2 regions of the Salinithrix halophila genome follow, and region 2 is predicted to be linked to the other one. Evidence: riboswitches for the same ligand, from Rfam matches in the RefSeq annotation. Region 2 holds a riboswitch; the other holds the start of a gene.
The links. A riboswitch is a leader RNA that binds a small molecule or an ion and turns the genes downstream of it on or off. The one in region 2 is predicted to bind cobalamin.
Positions count from the first base shown of each region.

Region 1: linked by a shared signal. The riboswitch ahead of metE (5-methyltetrahydropteroyltriglutamate--homocysteine S-methyltransferase) and the one ahead of ACFOUO_RS01845 (ribonucleoside-diphosphate reductase subunit alpha) in region 2 are both predicted to bind cobalamin.

Region 1 covers NZ_JBHSAP010000009.1:644,056-648,383, reverse strand. The annotation lists gene ACFOUO_RS09490 (DUF3153 domain-containing protein) at 1-530, opposite strand, end outside; gene ACFOUO_RS09485 (hypothetical protein) at 621-815, opposite strand; cobalamin riboswitch at 1,008-1,200, shown strand; gene metE (5-methyltetrahydropteroyltriglutamate--homocysteine S-methyltransferase) at 1,341-3,641, shown strand; gene ACFOUO_RS09475 (alpha/beta hydrolase family protein) at 3,846-4,328, shown strand, end outside.
Region 2 covers NZ_JBHSAP010000004.1:161,313-165,640, forward strand. The annotation lists gene ACFOUO_RS01845 (ribonucleoside-diphosphate reductase subunit alpha) at 1-1,124, opposite strand, end outside; cobalamin riboswitch at 1,337-1,536, opposite strand; gene veg (biofilm formation stimulator Veg) at 1,690-1,971, opposite strand; gene ACFOUO_RS01855 (ribonuclease H-like YkuK family protein) at 2,209-2,682, opposite strand; gene rsmA (16S rRNA (adenine(1518)-N(6)/adenine(1519)-N(6))-dimethyltransferase RsmA) at 2,745-3,623, opposite strand; gene rnmV (ribonuclease M5) at 3,607-4,188, opposite strand; gene ACFOUO_RS01870 (TatD family hydrolase) at 4,269-4,328, opposite strand, start outside.

The DNA of each region.
Region 1 (4,328 bases), on a different contig from region 2:
ACGTTATCGGCATTATGTGCTTCGGGTTCCAAGGGAAGGGTGAGCTTGAGATTGAGGTTCATTTGGTCGATCAAGTTTTTCCCCAAGGGGTCATCCGTCGAAAGGCGTTTCAAATTTAGATTTTCTTTGAACGTGATCGATGTGTTGAAAAAGCCGTTAACCACCTTTAGCGGGCCCTGCTTCTTGTCAGGAAGAGAGGGAAGAAGGCCTGCTTCTTTTCCTCCGGGAGAAATCTCTTCCAGAAGATCCCTGGCTGGTGGGTCATCGGCGATGTTGGAGACACGTTTTTCCGCTATCCAACCGGTTTGGTTTCCTTTTTTCAGATCCCTGATTTGATATCCTTTGGCCTCTGCCTTTTTCCGGATAGGTTGCAGCTTCTCCGTCAGCAAGGGGTTAGTCAGCATTTTTAGCCGGTAAACCCCAGAGCCGTCGGCATGGACTGTGATATGCATATCAGCGTCTACACAGCCAGCTAGCAAACAGAGGGAAAGTACGAGCAGGCCTATAAAGGTGTATCGGTTTGTCTTCATCCATCCGCTCCTTCTGTCCACCTTTGGACATATAAGGAAGAGGCCCCGTGAGGCCTCCGGTGGTCGGTCGATGCCGTTGGCTTCCTCCGGTTAATATAATTCGACAAGGGTGAGCAGGGCTTTGACATTCGGATCTACCGTCTTGGGATCGACCTGACCAGTCTCATCGAAACGAACCCGGGAGAGAGAGTCGGCGATGGGGTTGGGTTGTTCAAACCGAAGGACCCCTGATTCCTGCATTTCCTTCACTTGGATCACCTTTTGATGCAACTGTTTGTTATCCATACTCATCCATCCTCCTTGGGCGGTCGAATCGGAGTCCGGACCCAAAAGGAGAGGCGGGAGCTTCCGATTGATCCTCTTTTAGGGTAACGCAAAAATTGACGAAATGGAACGAAAAAATGTCCACCCCAATAATAAACATCTTGACTTGAGCTCCCATCCATGGGAACGTTATTTTATAACCGAAAGGTTCAATTGTATATCGCGGGGACAGGTACCCCTCCCACTGAGGAGAGGTTGAAAAGGGAAGCCGGTGTGATTCCGGCGCGGTCCCGCCACTGTGACAGGGAAGTCGCTGCCCATCAGCCACTGGCCAAGCACGGCCGGGAAGGCGGGCAGCAGATGATGAACCTGGAGCCAGGAGACCTGCCTGTTCCAACGACACTGTTTGACCTACGGTAGATAGGGAGGTGTTGGAATGATCCACTGGAGAATTCGTCGCACGAAGCGGCCCGGTTAGACATGTCCACCTGTCTGTTGAAAGGCGTGGGATGTCTTTTTTATTTCCTTGGAGGGAGCGTGGCCGCTATGAAGATCGAAAGCAGCAATTTGGGTTTCCCCCGGATCGGGGCGGAACGTGAATGGAAAAGAGTGTTGGAGGATTTCTGGGCCGGGAAAACGGAAGAAAAGGATTTTTTGCCCGCGATGAAGCGAATCCGACTAGAACATATAAAAAAACAGGCCGATGCTGGGGTGAACCGGGTTCCGGTCGGTGACTTCACTCTGTATGACCATGTGTTGGATACAGCGGTGATGTTCGGCCTGATCCCTGAGCGATTTCAGCACCGAGAAGGGCCAGTTTCCCTGAACACCTATTTTTCGATGGCCCGGGGGGCTGAGGGAAAAGCAGCTTGTGAAATGACGAAATGGTTTAACACCAACTACCACTACATCGTACCGGAATGGGGGGAGGCCGAGCCGGTTCTTACCGAGAATAAACCCCTGACCGCCTGGAGAGAAGCGAAGGAAGAACTGGGCATCGAGGGAAAACCCGTCTTGCTCGGCCCTTACACCTTTGCCAAACTGTCGAAGGGTTTTAAACCGGCTGATCTTCCAGGAGTGCTGAAAAAGTTGGTACCTCTTTATGCCAAGGTTCTGCGGGAATTAGAGGATGCAGGGGTGGAATGGGTTCAGGTGGATGAACCCGCCTTGGTTCTCACCCACCCTCATGGGGAGATGGAAGCCGTCGAGGAAGTCTATCAGGAGTTGGCTCGATCGGTTTCGGGGGTTCGAATCATGCTTCAAACCTATTTTGGTTCGATTGAGCATTATCAGGATGTAGCTCGTCTACCTGTAGCGGGGATTGGCCTCGACTTCCAGGCAGGGAGAGAGGGGAACCTCCACTCCCTCCGTCGATTCGGCTTTCCAGAGAACAAGGTAATGGGAGTCGGCATTCTCGATGGGCGTAACATTTGGCGTGGGGATCTGCCCCAGGAGCTAGACTTCCTGGAAGGGGAACTTCGTTCGCTAGGGGCATGTAGCGGATGGTGGATTCAGCCTTCCTGTAGCTTGATTCACGTCCCGGTCTCAGTCGGGAAGGAAGAGGAGCTGCCTCCAGTTTTGAAACGGGCGCTCTCTTTTGCGGAAGAAAAACTAGAGGAAACGACCCTTCTCACCCGTGCCCTCTGTGAAAGAAAGGAAATGGTCGAGGAGGGGCTTCAGGCGGCCCGGGACGCTCTTCATGGATTGGCCCGATCCGAGTTACGCACCCGGCCGGAAGTGAGGGAGGCTGTCCGTCAGGTTACCGAATTGGATACGTGGCGAGACACCCCCTACCCGGAACGACGTCGCATCCAGCAGGAGCGCTTCCGTCTCCCTCTGTTTCCGACAACTACCATCGGGAGCCTGCCCCAAACTCGAGAAGTTCGTGGAGCCCGCCTAAAATGGCGCAGAGGGGATTGGTCCGATGCCCGGTACCGGGAATTTGTAAAAAAAGAAATCGCCGATTGGATCCATATCCAGGAGGAGCTAGATCTGGATGTATTGGTACATGGAGAGTTTGAACGTACGGACATGGTGGAGTATTTCGGTGAAAAATTAGACGGTTTTGCTTTTACTCGCTACGGTTGGGTCCAATCCTACGGTTCTCGGTGTGTCAAACCCCCGATCCTCTTTGGCGATGTCGAGTTCCGGGAAGCGATGACAGTAGAAGAGGTCGTCTACGCACAGAGTCTAACTTCAAGGCCGGTAAAGGGGATGTTGACGGGCCCGGTGACGATCCTTAATTGGTCGTTTGTACGAGACGATCTCCCGCGCCAGGAGGTAGCCCGTCAGGTGGCTCTTGCCTTAAAGGCGGAAGTAAAGGCATTGGAAGCCGCTGGGATCGGCATGATCCAAATGGATGAGCCGGCACTCCGTGAAGGGTTGCCCCTGAAGTCGGAGGAGCAAAAGACCTACCTGGACTGGGCTATCTCCTCTTTCCGGCTGGCGGTTTCGGGAACGGTAGCAGAGACCCAGGTTCACACACACATGTGTTACAGTGATTTTCATGATATTTTGGAGGCGATTCGGGAGATGGATGCTGACGTGATCTCGATTGAGACCTCCCGTAGTCATGGAGAGTTGATTGAAGCCTTTGAAACCCATACCTATGATAAAGGAATTGGGCTCGGGGTTTACGACATCCATAGCCCCCGTGTCCCCCCGGTGGAAGAAATGGCTGAATCTGTCCGGCGCGCCCTGCGTGTTCTTGAACCTAGTCTGTTCTGGATTAATCCGGACTGTGGGTTGAAGACGCGTACACGGGATGAGGTGGTTCCTGCCTTGCGTAACATGGTGGAGGCCGCCCGCCACCTTCGGGAGGAGCAACGGTTAAAGGTTCACGGATAAATCTCAATTCGTAAGAGAACTCGATAATTGAGCCGGACACCCCGTGTGTCCGGCTTTTTCAGGGTTTCGATAACCGAGAGGACCTATAACCTCCGGTCGGTTGTTTTTTTAAAATGAGAAGTTTACCATGTTAGAATATAAAAACCTATGTCAGGATGGAACTTGGAGGAAACCGGTACTGAAAAAAAGGAAGGCGGTAGCAACTTGAAACGCGTAGGACTCGGATTGTTGGTCTTCTTCTTGTTAGCGGGCATATCGGCATGGGTGACGCTTTCGGAAGGAGAGGGAAAAACCCGGGAGGCGGAAAACATGGCGAAGGGGGCTGCCGACGAGTTGCAACGGGACAAGGTCGTCGACCCTTTTCGCAGCACAAACGGGAAGATCCTAGAAAAAGAACGGTTAAATTTGAAAAGTCGTTATTCGGATCAAGTGGACGTATATCGGATCGTTTACCTGAGTGAGGGGGTCCGTGTGGCTGGCTTTCTCTGCAAACCGAAAAATCACACTGAGAAGTTGCCGGCCATTATTTATAACCGTGGGGGGATTGTTGACACGGCCCATGTCACCGCTCGGACGCTGAAATATTTGGCCAAGCTGTCAGCCAACAAGTATGTAGTCATCGCTTCCCAATACAGAGGAGCTCCCGGAAGTGCAGGTCATCTTAGCATGGCAGGGGAAGATGTGAAA
Region 2 (4,328 bases):
TAAAAGTCCTCCAGAGAGAAGCCCATCACCCGGCGTACTTCGTGAGGGTCAAATAGGTGCCACTCCTCCCTCTCTTCCACCTTCTCCATGAACAGATCGGGAACGCATACGCCTGTAAAGATATCATGGGTTCGCAGACGTTCATCTCCATTGTTCAGTTTGGCGTCGAGAAAAGAGAAAATATCCTTATGCCAGAGGTCCAGGTAAGCAGCGATGGAACCCTGTCGCTGACCCAGCTGATCGACACTGACAGCCGTATTATTCAATTGCTTCATCCAAGGCAGGACGCCGGAACTAATCCCTTTGAACCCCTTGATATCGCTGCCACGGGAGCGAATCTTACCCAGGTAGACACCAAGCCCGCCCCCTCCTTTGGAGAGGGTGGCAACATCCGTGTTACTGTCGTAGATCCCCCTCAGGGAATCCTCCACTGTGTCGATAAAACAAGAAGATAACTGACCGTAATTCTTCCCTGCATTAGCGAAAGTGGGAGTGGCCACCGTCATATACAGGTTGGATAGGGCCCAGTATGCCTCCTTTACCAGCATCACTCTCTGACTACGGGGCTCCCTCGACATCAGAACCATGGCGATAACCAGGAAGCGCTCCTGGGGAAGCTCGTACACCGCCCCGTCATGATCGCGTGCCAGGTAACGATCAGCCAGCGTTCGTAAGCCGATATATGTAAACAGACGATCTCTTGCCGGCTCAATGGCCAGCGCTAGTTCGCACATCTCCTCTTCTGTATAAGCTTGTGTCAGTAGTGAGGAATAGATCCCTTTTTGGGTGAGCGTTCGAACCATGGAGGCAAAGTCACCGTACCCCTTCGCCGGATCTCCCCCCCGGCTCCTCGCTGCCTCCCGGTACAGGGAACGTACATAGGCTTCTGCAGCCACATAAGTCCAATCAGGAGTATCCCCACTGATGTTCTCCAGGGCGTTGAGGATCAGGAGGTTGGTCATCTGTTCCTCTGTACAACGCTCTTTCCCCAATAATTCACGTACGGTTTTATCCATATAGGAATCTGCATTCAGGTGGGGAAACCGTTCCATCAACTGTTGGATCCATTCCCTCAGTTTCTGTTCCTCCAACGGACGTGTATCTCCCCGTTCCTTCAGGATCATCGTCATCCGATTTTCCACCCTTCCTTAGTGGGGGCAACTGCCCCCTTTCTCCACCCTCTTTTCCACTCCATGAAAAAACGCCCGATTGCGGGCGGGAGAAAATCGGCTAAGACATAGGAGGGGAGGATATCCGCAAAATAAAAACGGTGCCGATCGGACCGCTGGTTCCTCCCTTATGTCCGCACCGTTTCTCCTCTCAATCCCCGAAGATCAGAAACCGATGGTTTCAGGCAGGTCTACTGGCTGGTGTTTCGTCCTACTCCGAGCCTTCCGGCGCGGAAAGCCCTGTCATACAGGACCCGACGCGCAGTGGCTGTTTCGTTTCGTCCACACATACAGTTGCGGGGACAGCTCCGGATTTGCACCGGATTCCCATTTTAAGCCGCTAAGCACCTGAAACCTTGAACACAAGATATGGTGTTTTAATTTATACAAATTACTATATATCCGATTTTACACAAATGATTGGAAAGGTGCAAGCAAAAAGGGACATAAAAAAATCCGATCCACTCGGGCTCGGATTTCGATGACCAGCCAATCAACGGCACCGGGTGTCTTCCGGTGCTTATTGAGGATTCTTTACATATTTTACAGGGACTTGTCCCTCACCGTGACAGACGGTTAATTCCACAGTTTCCGTCAGGATGTCTGCGTAGCTATACGAGACACGCTCAAAGGAATGCTGTTCCTCGTCCAGTTTCACGATGAAGACAGAGGGGTACGTTTCTTCCAAAACCCCACTTCGCTCAATGGTCTTGCGACGTCCGCTGTTGGCTTTCAACCGGATCTTCTGTCCAATATAACCTTCCAACGTCCGTTTTATCTCAGATAGCGCATTCCTACCCATTTAATTCGACCACCTCACTCGATGATTATTATATCACGGCAAGGGTTTATTGTCAAAAGTTGAATTATAGCAAGGGGAAAAGCCCTGTGTCAACGGGTTTTTTCCAAATGACAGGAATACCTAAATCCCGACATCCTTCTGCTTTCCTTCAGGGTAAATCATGGGCACTACCCAAAACAAAAAAAGCGGGAAATCCCGCAATGAAATCCCAAACCAATTTCTACCGTTGGTAAGCCTTCATTTCGTAAAACGATCCGCAACCGCACTGGCCGCATAGGCGTCCGGTTTAATCTTGGCTGTATACCCAACGGCTGTTACCCATCCCACCACTTCCTGAATCAGCTTGCGGGTTTCTCCTTTTCGGCCTACATCCAGGTGAATCTCTACCGGAAGGTCCCAAGAAGCGCTCAGAAAATCCTTTTCCTTCAACTTTTCCATGCAGCTTAGACTGTACTCCGTTTCCTTGTAGATCCGGTAGCGAAGGTCCAGAAGCGGACGGCTCTTCTTTTTGGAGTAGTAAAAAAGGGCCCCTTTCCCTACACGGTGGATAATGATGGCTGTCACAAACAAGGTACCGCGATGGCTTGTCTGAGAATCAGTCCCGATCACCATTTTGTAGACGGCGGACCGATCCTCTTCGATGTAGGCGTAGATCTCCGATATCATTTGTTCCAGGCTAATTCGACCTTTACGAGGATGGAAGAACTGCATCGGGGTTCCCTCCGGGCTCTCCGGACAACGCCGGTTTCTTCTCCCCTACATGATATGAATCTTCAAACACGTTCATCCAACAGGTTGGCTAATCGGGCAAATTCGACAAGCGAGAGGGTTTCACCCCTCCGTTTTGGATCGATATCAGCTTCTACCAGCCAATCAGTCAATTCCCCTTTCCGCTTCCCTCCAAAGAGGCCTGCGGAGAGGGCATTGGGAAGGGTTTTCCTCCGTTGGCCAAAAGCAGACCGAACCACCCGGAAGAACAAGTGCTCATCAGAAACGGAGACAGCCGGGGTTTCACGGACACGAAGTCGGATCACCGCCGAATCCACCTGCGGACGAGGCAAAAATACGTGAGCGGGCACACGGGTCACCCACTCCGGCTGCGTATAATATTGGGTGGTGACGGTGATCGAGCCATAGGCCTTGGAGCCCGGCTCTGCTGTAAGGCGTTCCGCTACTTCCTTTTGGATCATGACCACGATCGAATCCAGGGGCAGACGTTCCTCTAGAAGGCGCATCAGGATCGGAGAGGTGACATAGTAGGGGAGATTGGCCACCACACTCCGCTGCCGGCAGTCTCCGAGACGGGTCTCGATCAAATCAAGCAGGTTAACCTGCATCGCATCCCCGTGGATGATTTGAACAGACGGGAACGGGGCAAACAACTCCTCCAACACCGGAACGAGCCGGTTATCCAGCTCAACGGCGACGACCGCCTTGGCTTCTTGGGCGAGCCGTTCCGTCAAGGCCCCCACACCGGGACCGATCTCCAATACGCCGGTCTCGGGTCCCAGCTCCGCTGCGTCCAGGATCCGATCCAGTATATGCCGGTCCGTTAAAAAATGCTGGCCCAAGCTTTTTTTCAAGGTCAACCCATGACGACGGAGGATCTGTCTTGTTCGAGCAGTGATTGTGGGTTCAGTCATTCTCTTCATCCCTTCGGGCGCGGCGGAGCGCTTCTTCAAATTCTTCTCCCGTAATCCGCAAAAGATGCAGACGACGGTAAAACTGACGGCCATTAGCATATCCGATACCCAAGGCTAACGCCACCTTTTCCCGCCGCCGGCGGGATTCAGCTCCTCCGGCGAGGCCGGCCTCCAAGTAATCGGCCCAAGAAACAGAGGGCTCCCCGGCCTCCTCCTCCGTCCGGGCTTCCTCCAATGCACGCCGGATCGATTCCGGACGAGCATACTCCACTCCGACCCCTTTCGGGCCACGGGCTTCCTCCCTTGGGATGAAGGCTTGCTTGCAACCGGGGACTTCACGGGAGAGAATGCGGCGAATACGCTCTCCGGCTCCGTCAGGATCCGTCAGGATGATGACTCCCCTCTTTTCTGCAGCACGCCGAACTTCTGCCACCTTGTCAGAGCCGATTGCGGACCCCCGGGTCTCCAGGGTATCCGCATTTACGGCTCTTTGTACAGCAGCGGTATCTTTTTTTCCCTCCACCACGATCACTTCACGGATCTTCCTCCATGGTCCAATCGAGTCGTCGATCATCTATCATCCTTTTTCAAACAAGCGATAAAAGCAGAGAGGTGTACGGTTTCACTCCAGGAATCGCTCGTCGTAATGGTAAATCAATCTGGGATCCGGAACAGGCGGCAGGTGTTTTCATAGGTACGAGCGGCCAGCTCTTC